Regions from separate parts of the Terrabacter lapilli genome, predicted to be linked through region 3. Evidence: riboswitches for the same ligand, from Rfam matches in the RefSeq annotation. Region 3 holds a riboswitch; each other region holds the start of a gene.

Region 1 (3,867 bases), on a different contig from region 3:
CCGGTTGGGGGCGATGCACCACTCGCAGTCGTTGCCGTCGAAGAACTGCTCGAGGGTCACAGCCACCTGGGCCCTGGCTCCCCCGCGTTCGCGGACGTGGTCGATCAAGGCGGTCTGCTTGGCGAGATCCATGACGGTCGGAGGCCCCCGGGGTCGCGGTCATTGCACGGTCGCGGCGTCGGCTACACTGACGCCGCGTGCCGCCTTGCACGTACCCCTCATGGGGGTCCGGTCGGCGGCCCGGCGAGCGTAGCTCAATGGTAGAGCGCCAGCTTCCCAAGCTGGATACGCGGGTTCGATTCCCGTCGCTCGCTCACATCACACCTGGTGGAACACGAAGCCGCAGGCCCTCAGCAGGGTCTGCGGCTTCGTCGTTCGTGAGCGACGTGGGTGTGCGTCGTCAGCGGACGCGACCGGCGACCCAGGCGCTGGTCCAGAGCGTCGAGAGCTGGACCCGCTGGCCGGGACGCGGCGCGTGCCAGACCTTGCCGTAGCCGGCGTAGACGCCGACGTGGTAGGCCCACCCGTTCGACATGAAGAAGATCAGGTCACCGGGGAGGACGTAGGACTTGGAGATCGGGATGGTCGCGAGGCGCTGGGCGTTGGCGGTTCGCGGCAGGTAGCGGTGCAGCCGCGTGCTGTAGACGTAGTAGACGAGGCCGGAGCAGTCGAAGTACGTGGGCCCGGCAGAGCCCCAGCGGTACCACTTGCCGACCTGCGCGGCCGTCAGCCAGAGGCCCTGGAGGCGCACGGGAGCCGCGTAGACCGGCCTGGTGCCCAGCGTGACGGCGGATGCGGAGCCGGCTCCCGGCGGGGAGCCCTTGGAGCCGGTCGAGCCGGTCGAGCCGGTCGAGCTGGTCGGGCTCGTCGAGGCGGCGGTGCCGGACACAGGAGCGCCGCCCAGTCCGAGGAGCAGGGCGGCGGCGAGCAGGGGTGTCAGGGCGAGCGATCGGAGTCGTCGGGGACTGCGTTCAGGGCGTGCAGGGGTAGTGGCGGACATGGTCGGGTTCCTTCCCACGCCTTCGAGATGAGCTGTCGGGTTCGGGCGGAGGTAGCCCGGCCGCGCATGGCGGCTTCACCCCGAGGACCGGTCCTTGCCGGCCCGGAAGTGGGTCTCCCGATCCTGTCCACGTGATGCACGACTGCCCCGACGGCGGACAGGACTCGGCGTGCCGCGGGCCGGCCGGGGAGGACCCCGGCCGATGAGCACTTCGACGGTGGCAGAGCCGGCGCCCGATCCATAGATCGTCGTCAGATATCGGCAGATGTTGCCGGGACAAACAGTGCCCAACCCGGGCAGCCCTCGGCCGCTTGCGTCGCGAACGGCATACGCGTAGCCGACAGACGCACCGAAAAAGGGGTGGACCCGACCCCTCCGCAGCCCGCAGGATGGACGCCGCCGCGCGCAGGGCGCGGCGAGCTCGTCAGCGTGGTGGGCCCGGGAACGGGTCCGGAGAGGGTGGTGGCCGCCATGGCCCGCAGAGCGACAGGCAGCGCGACCCACCACCACCCCGGCTGACCGGCCATCCGGTCATGCCCTGAACCGATGAGGAGCACGACCGTGAAACCCCTGACAGAGCAAGAGATCCGCGCGTCCTTCGTGAACGCCAGCCGGCGTGAGGCGAAGCACGCGAGCCTGCCCGACCTCGAGCGGCTCGGTGACCGCTGGGAGACGCTCGACTACCTCGGCTGGACCGACCGGAGCAACGCACAACGTGCGTATGCCGTCGTGCCCGTCGACGACGAGCCCGTCGGCTTCCTCCTGCGGGCCTCCGAGCGGACTCGGAAGGCCAGCGCCATGTGCGCCTGGTGCGAGGACGTCGTGGCGACGAGCGACGTCGCCCTCTTCACGGCCCGGCGCGCCGGCGCGGCGGGTCGGGAGGGCAACAGCCTCGGCACGCTCGTGCACACCGACTTCAGCTGCTCCGCGCACGCCCGGCGGCTGCCGAGCAGCATGGAGGGCGGCCTCGACCCGGTGGCGCTCGTGGAGCGCCGGGTCGAGGAGCTGCGGGCCCGCTCGTCGGCCTTCGCCCGCCGGGTCCGCGACGGGTCGTAGGCGCTGGCCTGCGGGCGGGTCGGGTTTGGCGGGCGGCCCGGCTGTTGCTACGGTAGGCGACGCCTCGCAGGCGTAGTTCAGTAGCAGAACAGCCTTCTTCCAGAAGGAAGACGTACGTGCAATTCGTGCCGCCTGCTCCAGTCGAAGGGCCCGGTCACCGACCGGGCCCTTTCGCTTGCACGCGCTCGCCTGTGCCGTGTCTGAGACCCCTTGCGTTCGTTACTGGTGGGTAGCATCATGAAGGTAACCGGCCAGTAACTTCGCGCGCCCGCCGGCGACGGCGCGGACGCACGACGAGCGACAGAACGCGGAGGGTCCCCCGAATGGGCCACTACAAGAGCAACGTGCGCGACCTCGAGTTCAACCTCTTCGAGGTCTTCGACCGCCAGGAGGTCCTGGGGCAGGGCATCTACGCCGACGTCGACGTCGACGCCGCGAAGGACATCCTGCACGAGGTCTCGCGCCTCGCCGAGAACGAGCTGGCCGACAGCCTCCTCGACAGCGACCGCCACCCACCCGTCTACGACGCGGCCACCCAGACCGTGACGATGCCCGAGTCGTTCAAGCGCTCGTTCAAGGCCTACGTCGACGGCGACTGGGGCAACCTCGACGTGCCCGCCGAGCTCGGGGGCATGGTCGTCCCCGCGTCGCTGCGCTGGTCCGTCGCCGAGATGGTCTGCGGCGCCAACCCGGCCGTCCACATGTTCACGGCGAGTTACTCCTTCGCCAACCTGCTCTGGCACCTCGGCAACGACGACCAGAAGAAGCTGGCCAAGCACATCGTCGACAAGGCCTGGCACACGACGATGGTCCTCACCGAGCCCGACGCGGGCTCCGACGTCGGCGCCGGCCGCACCAAGGCCGTCCAGCAGCCCGACGGCACGTGGCACATCACCGGAGTCAAGCGCTTCATCACCTCCGCCGAGAGCGACCTGGTCGACAACGTCGTGCACTTCGTGCTCGCGCGACCTGAGGGCGCCGGCCCCGGCACGAAGGGCCTGTCCCTCTTCATCGTCCCGAAGTACCACGTCGACCTCGAGACCGGTGAGCTGGGCGCGCGCAACGGCGCCCACGTCACCAACGTGGAGCACAAGATGGGCCTCAAGGTCTCCACGACCTGCGAGGTCACCTTCGGGGAGCACGAGCCCGCGGTCGGCACCCTCCTGGGCGACGTCCACGACGGCATCGCGCAGATGTTCAAGGTCATCGAGAACGCGCGGATGTTCGTGGGCACCAAGGCGATTGCCACGCTGTCGACCGGCTACCTCAACGCCCTCGAGTACGCCAAGGAGCGTGTCCAGGGCGCCGACCTGACCCAGATGACCGACAAGTCGGCACCCCGCGTGACCATCACGCACCACCCCGACGTGCGCCGCTCGCTCATGCTGCAGAAGGCGTACGCCGAGGGACTGCGCGCGCTCGTCATCTACGCCGCCAGCCAGCAGGACGCCGTCAACCAGGCGCAGGCGGGCAACCCCGCGGCGCCGCTCGAGAAGGGCTCACCCGCAGAGCTGGCCAACCGGGTCAGCGACCTGCTGCTCCCCCTCGTCAAGGGCCTGGGCTCCGAGCGCGCCTGGGTGCTGCTCGGCACCGAGTCCCTCCAGACCTACGGCGGGTCGGGGTTCCTGCAGGACTACCCCGTCGAGCAGTACGTCCGCGACGCCAAGATCGACACCCTCTACGAGGGCACGACCGCGATCCAGGGCCTGGACTTCTTCTTCCGCAAGATCGTCCGCGACAAGGGCCAGGCGCTGCAGCTCGTCGCCGCCCAGATGCAGGAGTTCGCCAAGGACCTCGGCGGCTCGCTCGAC
Region 2 (3,867 bases), on a different contig from region 3:
CAAGGTGGGGGACTGTCGGATCCGTCGAGGCCCACCCGTTCGGTGGAGCCTTCAACTACCTAGGCGACAAGGAGCAGGGCCGGCCGATCATTCCCGTTTGCCCGCAGTGTGGGCCATGTCGCAGGAAGCGTCCGATGGACATGCAGAAGGGGAGGGCGCCCGAAGGCACCCTCCCCTTGCCGACAGCCGCGTCAGCGAGCTGCTCGGCTCACGGTGCGTAGATGAACGACATGCCGCCGCTCAGGGTGACCGTGCGCGTGTCGTAGTTGTACGGGCCGGCGGTGGCGTTCATCTCGATGATCGTCACCTGGTTGCCGTTGACGGCCGTGACCCAGCCGACGTGGCCGACGCTCGAGGAGCCGGCGACACCGGGCTGCATCACGATGATCGAACGCGTACGCGGGGTGCTGCTCACGGTGTAGCCCGCGGAGCGCGCGCCCGAGGCCCAGGCCATCGCGTTGCCGGTCCAGCCGCCGGGGTAGTAGCCCTCGGACTGGTACCACTGGTTGAGGGCGCCCCACGTGCACTGGCCGGCGGTGGCCCAGTTGTGGGAGGCCCGCATGCCGGCCGAGGCGCCGGGGGTGTAGCCGTTGCTGCCCGACTTCGTGGTCGAGGTGCTGTTGGTCAGCGTGCTCCGGGTCAGGTCGCGCGAGGCGCGCTGGGCAGCGGCCTGGCGCTCGGCGGCAGCCTTGGCAGCGGCAGCCTTGGCGGCCGCAGCCTGCGCGGCGGCGCGCTGCGCCTGCAGCTGCACGTCCTGGATGACCTGCGGCTTCGACGTGGCCACGCGCTGGGCGGTGGCCTGCTGCGCTGCCGGCGCGAAGCCGATCTTGGACAGGGCCGTCGAGGCGGCCGGGGCGGCGGCGGCGGCCGGGCCGACGGCGGCCGGAGCGCCCTGCGGGGCGACGGCCGCGTTGGCGCCGGCGGCCTTGGCCGCGGCCGGGGACAGGGAGTCGGCGCTCGCGGGGTTGGCGAACCCGGCGACGAGGCCGCCGGTGGCGGCCACGAGGGCGCCTGCCTTCAGGGCCGGCTGGGCCGACTCGCGGGCGAGGAGCTTGAGCTCGCTCAGGGGGTTGTGGCGTCCGGGCGCGCGGTGGCGCCCACGGGTGGTGTCGTTGATCACGGCTGTGCCTCTCCGCGCCTACGAAGTTAGCTGTCGGGTTCGGGCGGAAAGGTGCCCGGTCACGGACCCGACGGACGAGACTTCGTCGCGCGGGGGCCGTGGCTTAACCCCAAGGACGTCCGGAGTCGTTGCGCCGGACGCCCGGAGAAACGTGTGGTTCCTCCGCTCCTGTCACAAGGTTTGGTTCTTCTCGCAAGGTGGTGACAGGACTAGGCGGTCCACCACGCGAGAGCCCGACCTGTTGGACGGACCACCGAAGACTAGATGAGTCGAAAGGTAAAAGTCACGCCGCGGTAACGGAGCCGCGCCGCTTCTGTCGCCGTATGTCCGTGTTTTCGGCTCGAATGAGCGCCCAACGGGCAAAAGGTGAGACGCAGATCACACCGGAGTCGCGCCCACCAGGTGGAGGCCGCGGGTAGCCGGGCCCGTCCGGACGTCAGCTCTTGGGGCTCTCGGACACGTCGGCGCGGCGGGCGAGGCACAGCCGGGCGATCTCACCGACCAGCTCGAGGGGGACCGGCCGGCTGACCGGGAAGCGCACGGTGTCCTTCGCGCGCCGGTAGGGCGCGATGGCCTCCTCGAACTCCGGGCTCCCGGTCGGCACCGGGTAGAGGCCCACGTGGTTCTTCCAGCCGGCGTAGTAGACGAGCGGCTTGCCGTCGACCGTGAAGGTGGCCATGCCGTAGCTGATCTTCTCGGCAGCGTGCGGCGCGACCTTCTTGATGGCCCGTCTCACCCCGGCAAGCTGCGCCCGCGTCTCCTCCGGGTAGGACGCGATGTAGTCATCGACTGACGCAAATCTAGGGGCCAATCCTGGTCCTCACTTCGGTGTCGGACCGGTCATGGAGGGGATACTCCCGACTGTATTGCGCGAAACGGACCTCCGCAAAAGCAAGGTCACCCCGTGGAAGGGGTGCTGCGCCCGTGCGCGTGCGGCCGCTCAGACCTCGACCCACTCCTCGCCGGCGAGCACCCGACCGACGGCGCCGACGCTCGCTCGGCCGAGCAGCGTCGCGGCGGTGAAGTCGGCGGCCAGCCCGTCGAAGACCTCGTGCCGGCGCAGCATCGCGTGCTTGCCGCCCGTCACGGTGACGTAGCCGACGTGGTCGGCCGTCCGGGCGAGGTCGCGTGCGACCGACGCGGAGTTGCGCGGCCGGGCCACCCGGTCCTCGTCGCCGTGGACGATGAGCACGTTGCGGCCCGAGAGGTTCGTGCGTTGTCCTTCGTCGGGGTAGACCCACGGGTTGAGCGCGACGGCGCTGACGACCGGGTGCTCGCGCGCGGCGAGCAGCGCGGCCCGACCGCCGAGCGAGTGCCCGACGAGCGTGACGGGCAGCCCGGGCCCGAACCGCTCGGCGACCTGGCCCAGCGCCCAGTGGACGTCGTCGACGGGGGTGTGGGTCGCGTCCCAGCCCCGGGTCGAGTTGAGCAGGCGCAGCACGGCGACCTCACCGTTGACGGCGCGGGCGATGCGTGCGGCGATCGGCACCATCCGCAGCACCGAGAGCTGGGTCGGGCTCACGCGCGCCGTGCCGCGTCGGGCCGCGCCGCCGTGGAGCACGAGGGCGATGCCCTGCGGCGCCTCGGGTGCAGCCGTGTCGAGTAGGCGGGCGTGCGTCACCTCGTGCTCCGTCTCTGTCGCAGGGTCGAGGGCGTATGCCGGGAGCTGCCAGCCAGCGCGCGGGCCGGGTCGCGTGGGTGCTCGGGTCGCGTGCTCACTCGCGGGGTTCGGAGCCGCGGCGCCGTCGGCTTGGTCGGGTCGGCATCAGGGCCGCAGGAGGACCTTGATGGCGCGGCGCTCGTCCATGGCCTTGTAGCCCTCGGCGACCTCGTCGAGCGGGAGCGTCAGGTCGAAGACCTTGCCGGGGTCGATGCGGCGGTCGAGGACGCGGCCCAGCAGGTCGGGCAGGTAGGTGCGGACGGGCGCCATGCCACCGGCGAGGCCGACGTTGCGCACGAACATCTGACGGACGGGCAGCTCGACACCGTGCGGGGCGCCGACGAAGCCGACGCTCGAGCCGGGGCGGGCGATGCGGAAGGCCGTCTTCATCGACTGGTCGGTGCCGACGCACTCGAGCACCGAGTCGGCGCCGACGCCGCCGGTCAGCTCGAGGATGGCCTCGACACCGGCGTCGTCGCGCTCGGCCACGACGTCGGTGGCACCGAACTCGCGGGCCAGCTGCTGGCGCGGCTCGTGGCGCGACATCGCGACGATGCGCTCGGCGCCGAGCTCCTTGGCGGCGATGACGCCGCACAGGCCGACCGCGCCGTCGCCGATGACGACGGCGGTGCCGCCGGGGCTCACGCGCGAGGAGACGGCGGCGTGCCAGCCCGTGGCCATGACGTCGGCGAGGGTCAGCAGGGACGGGATGAGCGCGTCGTCGGGCATGCCGTCGGTCTTGACGAGGCTGCCGTCGGCCTGGTTGACGCGGACGAGCTCGGCCTGGCCGCTCTCGGTCCAGCCCTGGTGGTCGCAGACCGAGGTCATGCCGGCCCGGCAGTGCGGGCACGTGTTGTCGCAGTGGACGAACGGGATGACGACGAAGTCGCCCTTGCGGAAGTCGCGCACGTCGGCGCCGGTCTCCTGGACGACACCGACCGCCTCGTGGCCGATGGTCGAGCCGGCGGTGATCGGGTTGGCGCCCCGGTAGGGCCACAGGTCCGAGCCGCAGATGCAGCCGGCGACGACGCGCACGATCGCGTCGGTCGGCTCCTCGATCGTCGGGTCGGGGACCTCGGAGAGTCGG
Region 3 (3,867 bases):
AAGACGCACCTGCCGCCCGGGGCCACGCTCCTGCTCTACACCGACGGGCTCGTCGAGCGTCGGGGCGTGTCCCTGCTCGACGGGATCGACCAGCTGGGCCGCGAGGCGGCCGCCGTCCCCACCGAGGACGGGCTCGAGAGCCTCTGTGACCGGCTGCTCCACACCTTCCTCGACGACACCAGGATCACGGACGACGTGGCCGTCCTCGCCATGCGCGCCGCACCCTCCGTCGAGGGCCGGCTCGAGGTGCGCCTGCCCGCCGAGGCGCGCAACCTCGTGCACGTCCGAAGCGCCCTGCGCCGGTGGCTGCAGGACGCCGGAGTGCCCGAGGAGCAGACCAACGAGGCGCTCGTGGCGTGCGGAGAGGCCTGCGCCAACGTGGTCCAGCACGCCTACAGCGGCAGCCCCGACGCCGGCGACCTCCTCGTCGAGGCGCGGCTGGACGACGAGTCCCTCCAGCTGTGGGTCCACGACGACGGCGAGTGGCGCCGTGCGGCCGAGCGCGGGGGCGGCTGGGGTCTGCAGCTGATGCACGCGCTCATGGACGACGTCGAGGTCGAGCACACCGCAACCGGCACCACCGTGCACCTGTGCCGCCGCGTCACCCGCGACGCGCCACCCGACCCGGCGCCGAGCCCGGCTGCCCCACCGCTCGCTGCCGCACCGCCGGAACGTCCGCCGGTGTCCGCATCGGATGAGGCCTCCGATGAGTGACCTCGCCCGCGTCGAGACCAGCCGTGTGGACGCCACCCAGGTCGTCCGGGTCACGGGTGAGCTCGACCTGTCCAACGCGAGGGCCGTGACCGACTCCGTCAGCCACACCGTGCCGGAGCAGGTGACCCTCGTCGTCCTCGACCTCGCCGGCACGACCTTCCTGGACAGCGCCGCCATCGCCTCCCTCTTCCGGCTCTCGGAGCGGCTGCGCAACCGCCGCCAGGACCTGCGCATGGTCATCCCGCGCGAGGCGCCCATCCGGGCGGTCGTCGAGCTCACCCGCCTCAGCCAGGTGGTCCCGGTCGACGACAGCCCGCCGGAGCTGCTCGACACCATGAGGGCGTATGCCGCCCTCCCGTAGTCCGCGCCCCGGCCGGAGTCCCTTGGCGCGGGTGCGTCAGACCGACTGGGTCGCGACGCCGCGGAGGAGGGCGAGGTAGTCGTCGACGGGACGCACCCCCGACAGGGCGGCATACCCGTTGGCGAGGAGGAAGGGCGTCGCGGTGACGCCCATCGATCCGGCCTCTCGCTCGTCGGCACGGACCTGCTCGGAGTAGTCGTCCGAGGCCAGCACCGCGGCCACCCGCCGCTCATCCATGCCGCACTCGGCGGCCAGGCGCTGGAGCACCTCGTGGTCGTCGATCGCGAGGCCCTCGCCGAAGTGCGCCCAGTGGAAGCGCTCGACCGCCGCGGAGCGCAGCGCCGGCCCGCCCATCTCGCCGGCGAGGGCGCACAGGCGGTGCGCGTCGAAGGTGTTGGCCCGCACGGCACGGTCCCAGTCGAAGACGAGGTCGTCGGCCTGCGCCTCCTCGCTGGCCTTGGCGTTCATCAGCCGGCCGGTGCCCGCGTCGCCGCCGCCGTAGCGCATGGACAGGTGCTCACGGACGGGCACCGCACCGCCCACCGGGACGTCGGGGTCGAGCTCGAAGGAGCGCAGGCGCAGCATCACGTCGTGCGGGCGCTCGAAGGCGGCGATGGCCGCCTCGACGCGGCGCTTGGCCACCCACGAGTAGGGGCAGACCAGGTCGCTCCAGAGGTGGAGCTCGATGTGGGTCGTGGACTCGGCGGCAGGCTGGACTGTCGTCATCACGTCAGTCAACCACGGACCGTCGCACCCGCCGGGGAATGCGATGTGCCCCCACCGGAGTCGGTGGGGGCACAGGGCGTGGCGCGAGAGGGGTCGCTCAGAAGCGGCCGTAGCCGGAGGGCGTCGTCCAGATGGAGTGGTTGCCGGTCACGGTGCCGGGGCGCTGGGCGTCGATCATGCGGCCCGGGCTGACGTAGATGCCCACGTGGTAGGCGGGCGAGCCGAAGAACACGAGGTCGCCGGGGCTCGGGCTGCTGACGGGAGTCGCCGCCGCCTGCTGCGCGGAGGCCGTGCGCGGGATCGAGATGCCGGCCTGCCGGTAGACGTAGGACGTGAAGCCCGAGCAGTCGAAGCCGGACGGGGTGGTGCCGCCGTAGACGTAGGGGATGCCGAAGAGCGACTGGGCGATGCCCACGATGCCCGAGGCGCTGGGAGCCGGGGCGGGCACCGGGTTGAGGGCGGCGCGCTGCGTCGAGCGCGAGGCGCGCTCAGCGGCGGCCTGGCGGTCGGCGGCAGCCTTGGCCGCAGCCTCCTCGGCAGCCTTCTGCTGGGCGCGTCGGGCCTTGACCGCGATGTCCTCGATGACGACCGGCTGGGACGTGGCCTGCTTCAGTGCGGGGTTGGCGTAGCCGATGGCCGACAGCGCGTTGCCTGCCGTCAGCGTGCCGGCTGCGGGCCCGACGGCGGCCGGAGCCGCGACGACGCTGCTCGAGCCGTCGGCGGCGTTCGCCGTGCCGGCGAACGAGGCCACGAGACCACCCGAGGCAGCCACGATGGCTGCGCCCTTGACGGCGGGCTGAGCAGACTCCTTGGCGATCGTCTTCAGCTCTGAGATCGCGCTGAATCGACCGGGGGCGCGGTGGCGCCCGGGAACGTTCTGAGCCACTGTTAGACCTCTCGACGCCGGCGAGGTGAGCTGTCGGGTTCGGGCTGGAGGTAGCTGCCCGGCCTTCGCTCGGACCGAGTTCGGTCCACGGAAGGCTTCACCCCGAGGACGTCTCACGACGCCCGGAGAACGTGGTTCCCCCGCTCCTGCCATGCGGTTCGTGCCGAGCCCCGGGTCGATGGCAGGACTAGGCGGTCCGACCCGTGGCACCTGCTCGACGGGGAGAGCAAGTGGGGCCAACCGTACCCAACTCCCCCATTCTTGTCACGTCCGGGTTGCGGCACGTCAAAGGCTTGTCCGCGGACGCGTAAAGAAGGCCTCAGGCGGCCTGGCAGAAGACGTGGACCGCCACGTCGTCGGGCAGCGAGACGCCGTCGGAGGGCTCGCCTCCCTCACGGACCGCGAGCACCCTGCCGCCCTCGCGGACCACCTCGACCCGGGCCCCGGGCACGACGCCGGCACTGGTCAGCAGCGCGAGCGCCTCGGGGTCGACCTGGACGGGCTCGCCGATGCGGCGGATGGTCACCACGGACGGGGCGTCACCGACGACGGCCGCCAGGGTCCGCAGGCCGGCGAGGAAGTCCTCCCCCTGCTGCACGCCGAGCTCGGCCAGCCCCGGGATGGGGTTGCCGTAGGGGGACTCGAGGCCGTCGCCGATCAGGCCGAGGATCTTGCGCTCGACCTTCTCCGACATGACGTGCTCCCAGCGGCAGGCCTCGTCGTGGGCGTACTCCCACTCGAGGCCGATGACGTCGACGAGCAGCCGCTCCGCGAGGCGGTGCTTGCGCATGACCCGGGTGGCCAGCAGCCGGCCACGGTCGGACAGCTCGAGATGGCGGTCGCCCGACACGGCCACGAGGCCGTCGCGCTCCATCCGGGCCACCGTCTGCGACACCGTGGGGCCCGAGTGGCCGAGACGCTCGGCGATGCGGGCGCGGAGGGGCACGATGCCCTCCTCCTCCAGCTCGAAGATCGTGCGGAGGTACATCTCGGTGGTGTCGATCAGGTCTGTCACGGTCATACCCTCTCAGAGTCGCGTCGTCGTCAGCGCCCGCGTCAGCGCCCGCGTCACCGGCCGCCCGTCGCTGGTGCTCGGGTGGGGTCGTGGCGTGGCACCCAGACGCGCAGCCAGCCCGCCCCGACCAGGGCGCCCGCACCGAGGACGACTGCGGAGGCGCCG
Region 4 (3,867 bases), on a different contig from region 3:
GTCGCGCTCGCCGGCGTCTTCGCAACGGCCTTGATGCTGGCCGGAACCCAGGGGACCGACCTCGGGCCCGGCTCTCCCGCAACGCTGGCCGTCGGGGGCGCCATCGGCCTGCTCATGCTGTGGTGGGGCCCCGGCGGTGCCTCGCTGCGTCGTGGCTCGCGCTCCATGGCCCGCCGACTGGTGCCGGCCGGCCTTGCGGTGCAGGTGGTTTCGGGCGTCCTCATCGTCTTCGGTGCCGTCGCGGCGCTGGTCGCGCTCAGGCACGGCGCCAGCTTCTCGTGGAACCCGTTCGGCGCCAGCCCGTTCGGCCGCTGACCGGCTCGCGCAGCTGAGCCTGCAAGGGCGCACGGTGGGTCCGACGCGACCGCGTGGGACCGCGCCCGACGCATACGGCGTCTGTGTGCCCGCCGTGGGGACACCATGCGGTTCGTGTGCGCGTGTAGCGCACGGCTGCCCAACTGTGGGCCACGAACAGATCACGAAATTGTCTCGACGTGGGTTGTGCGGCGTTGAAACGTCACGTACCGTCAGTGCTCGGCGGCACCCCGGCCTTCGGGCCGGATGGGGGAATCGACATGTGTCCCTGCTCCGCTTCGTCGCGTCCGGCTCCACCCGTGCGCTCTCCACAACTTCACATGGACACCCAAAGAATCCGATCCCTGAGCGCGCCGAGCCTCGCCAGCCAGGGATGTAGCCCACACCGGTGGGCCGGGCGAGGACGGGGGACCCAGTGTGGCCAGAGAGTTCCCGTGCAACGACGCACGAGCACGACATCTGGCCTGGGGGTGAAGTCGCTTCCGCGACAGGGCACCTGACGCCCCAACCCGACAGCTAACCCCGCAGGCGCACGTCAGGAAGGAACACCACCAATGCAGTACCTGTCCAAACATGCTGCGGCGAAGAAGATCTCTGTGAAGCAGCGCCTTGCGGGAGTCGGCATCGCCGGAGCGGCCACCATCGTCGGCGGCCTCGCCACGGCGGGTTCGGCCAAGGCATCCTCGGTCTGGGACGCGGTCGCCGCGTGCGAGTCCGGCGGCAACTGGGCCATCAACACCGGCAACGGCTTCTACGGCGGCCTGCAGTTCACGAAGAGCACCTGGCTCGGCTTCGGCGGCGGCGCCTACGCATCGCGCGCCGACTACGCCTCGCGTGAGGCGCAGATCGCCGTCGCGCAGCGCGTCCTCGCCGTGCAGGGCCCCGGCGCCTGGCCCGTCTGCTCGGTGCGTGCCGGCCTGAGCCGCTCCAACGGGGGCGCCACCTCCAGCAACATCACCGCTTCGCGTTCCACGCAGCGTGCCCCGCTGACCACGAAGTCGACGGTCACGAAGAAGTCGGTCAGCAAGAAGAAGTCGTACGCCGGCACCTCCACGGTGAGGAACACGGCCCGGAACACGGCGACCGGCCCGTCGATCACCGTTCGCAGCGGCGACACCCTGGGCGAGCTCGCCCAGCGCTACCACGTGGCCGGTGGGTGGAAGGCCCTCTGGAAGGCGAACGGGGCCCGGGTCACCAACCCGAACCTCATCTTCGTCGGCCAGGTTCTGCGCCTGCCCTGAGTTACTGGTAGAACTGAGCCGGACGGCCTCGCGCGACCAACCCCTGGGTTGCGCGGGGCCGTCCTTCTGCGTCCGGCCCTCCCTCGGCCCCACGCTCGGGTGGGGCGATCGTTTGGGCGTATGCCGCCGCGCTCGGTTACGCTTTCGCCCGTCCCGGGGCTGTGCCGCGGGCCCGCTGGCGTGGCGCAATCGGTAGCGCACCTGTCTTGTAAACAGGTGGTTAGGGGTTCGAGTCCCCTCGCCAGCTCTCTGACCGGCACAAACATGCCTGAAGCTCCCCTTCCCGCCCGGCTGGGGCGAACCCGTCCACTGTCCTGGGTCCGTCGAGCCTGATGAGGGCGAGCCGCTGACCTACTTCCGCGACGCTCCTTGGCTGAGGGAGAGGGCACCGACCGACGAGGCCCTCAGCGGCGGACGACTACTCGTCCGCCGCTCTGAGGTGGGTCTCAGCCGAAGTACGGCGACGAAGGCGCCCAGAGGACATGCGTCTGGCCGTTCTGTGAGGTGCCGCCGCTGACGGGCACCCAGCTCTCGAGATCGCCGGCGTATCTGAAGAGATCAGATACGGCGGGGTCCGTCGGTGACTGCGGGTCAACTCCGTGGGCAGCGGTCCACGAGCCCCACTGGCCCGAGAAGGCGGCGGTCTCGAGGGCACCCATGACGGCCGAGGAGGAGCCACGCGACACGACCATGACCCGGCCGGATTTCGTGATGGCCACTGATGGCGCTCCGACCGTGCCCGCGGGCAGCTCGCGCCACGGACCGCTCCTGCCGTCGGCGGTGAGCGGGAGCGTCCGGATCCGAACCACCCCGTCGGTGCCGCGATAGGCCAGGACCCCGTCCAGGCCTCCTGGGTACGCCACCAGCGACGGCGTCGTCGCAACTCCGGTTGCCTCGGTCGTCCAACCGTGCAGCGTGCTGCCCTCGAAGCGGCCGAGGCGCAGGTCGCCGCCGCCTGTGACCACGCCGACCACGAGCTGCGCCCCGCCCGCGCGCGCGACCATGACCTGGACCGGGGCGAGCCCATCGATCCCGGTGTAGAGCCAAGGCAGGAACTCCCCTGTGTCGAGGAGCTGCCGCTTGACCCACAGCCGGCCCTGTGCGTCGACAGCGAAGTGGTACGCCGTCGTGCCGATCGATCCCGACGACGGCGAGGTGACCATGCGGCCGCCTTCGTCCGTGCTGGGGAGCAGGCTGAAGGTCGAAGGGCGCTGGAGCGCTGCGTGCATGGTGCCACCGGGACCGGTTGCCAGGACCGAAGCACGGCCATCGGTCAGCCGGGTCACCGAGGGAGTGCCGGCCGCACCGGGGAAGTCTGCGGTGACCTGTCCCAGGCCGCCGCTCTCGCCGTCGAACCGGCCCCAACGGAGCCCAGACCCGCTTTCGGGGATCATCACATCGACGGTGGGCGACGTGTTGACCGACGTCAGGCCCGGTCGGTCGGTGGGCGCGGTCCGCGGCGTGACCGTTGCCGGGACGAACGACGTGGTGTTGCGGCAGGCGTTGCTGCCCGCGGTCACCTGGCGCATGTTCTGCCAGCCCATGCCGATGCGACGGCCCGACACAACCCAGCTGGCGGTGTCCTCGCGGTAGCGGTACTGGCGCAGGTCACCACCGGAGGTGACCGCGAGCAGCACGTCCCCGCCGGGCGAGGTGAGCTTGGTGTAGATGTTCCACCCGGCGCCGACCGAACGCCGCTCGGAGAGGATGCGATCGCTCGTGGTCTCGTAACGGACCCGGTCGAGGGCGCCGTTGGTCCGGCGGACGAAGAGCACTCCGTCGCCGGCTCCCACGAGGGCCGCCCGGCTCGGGTCCGCCTGCAGCACCAGATCCTTGAGGGCAACGAGGCCCGTGTGGTCAGCGTCGAACCGGTAGGAGCGCAGGGCTCCGGCGTCGTCGAGGACGAAGATCGTGCCGCGCTCGTCCGCGGCTATCCGCTGGGCCCGCGACGCCGCAGCGAACTCGCCGAGGAACCCGAACTTGCGGCGCTGGACGTCCCATGTGCCGGCGGTCGTGCGGTGGTAGACGTACAGTCCGTCGGATCTCAGCGCGTAGACCCACCCGGACGGCCCGGCGAGGACGCGGCCGTAGACCTGCCAACCGCTCCCGATCGCCGATCGTGTCCCGAAGGCCGCCGAGCCGCTGGCCGCGTTGCCAAGGGGGTACTGGAAGAGCGTGCCGGCCGTGTCCACGGCGAGCACCGGTGCGGTCGACGCGCACGTGACGGTGTCGGCGGCGGCCGCCGCGCTGGTGGCGGTGAACGCCGCGGCCAGGGCCAGCGCGATGGTGGCGGCGCGGGCGCGCGTCATCG

What was found. Region 3 has a riboswitch for cyclic di-AMP ahead of ABD241_RS20210 (C40 family peptidase). Riboswitches for the same ligand answer to the same signal wherever they lie in the genome.
Region 1: it holds a riboswitch for cyclic di-AMP, as region 3 does, so the genes downstream of both, ABD241_RS18095 (C40 family peptidase) here and ABD241_RS20210 (C40 family peptidase) in region 3, are expected to answer to the same signal.
Region 2: it holds a riboswitch for cyclic di-AMP, as region 3 does, so the genes downstream of both, ABD241_RS10155 (CHAP domain-containing protein) here and ABD241_RS20210 (C40 family peptidase) in region 3, are expected to answer to the same signal.
Region 4: it holds a riboswitch for cyclic di-AMP, as region 3 does, so the genes downstream of both, ABD241_RS13255 (transglycosylase family protein) here and ABD241_RS20210 (C40 family peptidase) in region 3, are expected to answer to the same signal.

Annotation. Positions count from the first base shown of each region.
Region 1 covers NZ_BAAAPU010000011.1:115,436-119,302, reverse strand. Annotated here, with positions in the region: gene ABD241_RS18105 (hypothetical protein) at 1-108, opposite strand, end outside; tRNA gene ABD241_RS18100 (tRNA-Gly) at 244-314, shown strand; gene ABD241_RS18095 (C40 family peptidase) at 401-1,000, opposite strand; cyclic di-AMP (ydaO/yuaA leader) riboswitch at 1,008-1,170, opposite strand; gene ABD241_RS18090 (FBP domain-containing protein) at 1,562-2,056, shown strand; tRNA gene ABD241_RS18085 (tRNA-Gly) at 2,123-2,196, shown strand; gene ABD241_RS18080 (acyl-CoA dehydrogenase) at 2,380-3,867, shown strand, end outside.
Region 2 covers NZ_BAAAPU010000007.1:485,219-489,085, forward strand. Annotated here, with positions in the region: gene ABD241_RS10155 (CHAP domain-containing protein) at 209-1,120, opposite strand; cyclic di-AMP (ydaO/yuaA leader) riboswitch at 1,124-1,316, opposite strand; gene ABD241_RS10160 (iron chaperone) at 1,557-1,931, opposite strand; gene ABD241_RS10165 (alpha/beta hydrolase) at 2,061-2,741, opposite strand; gene ABD241_RS10170 (zinc-dependent alcohol dehydrogenase family protein) at 2,886-3,867, opposite strand, start outside.
Region 3 covers NZ_BAAAPU010000012.1:59,898-63,764, forward strand. Annotated here, with positions in the region: partial or broken gene ABD241_RS20195 (ATP-binding SpoIIE family protein phosphatase) at 1-714, shown strand, start outside; gene ABD241_RS20200 (STAS domain-containing protein) at 707-1,075, shown strand; gene ABD241_RS20205 (DsbA family oxidoreductase) at 1,112-1,801, opposite strand; gene ABD241_RS20210 (C40 family peptidase) at 1,899-2,687, opposite strand; cyclic di-AMP (ydaO/yuaA leader) riboswitch at 2,691-2,856, opposite strand; gene ABD241_RS20215 (iron-dependent transcriptional repressor DtxR) at 3,007-3,702, opposite strand; gene ABD241_RS20220 (MFS transporter) at 3,756-3,867, opposite strand, start outside.
Region 4 covers NZ_BAAAPU010000007.1:1,127,843-1,131,709, forward strand. Annotated here, with positions in the region: gene ABD241_RS13250 (serine/threonine-protein kinase) at 1-315, shown strand, start outside; cyclic di-AMP (ydaO/yuaA leader) riboswitch at 689-861, shown strand; gene ABD241_RS13255 (transglycosylase family protein) at 912-1,556, shown strand; tRNA gene ABD241_RS13260 (tRNA-Thr) at 1,731-1,803, shown strand; gene ABD241_RS13265 (tachylectin-related carbohydrate-binding protein) at 2,003-3,867, opposite strand, start outside.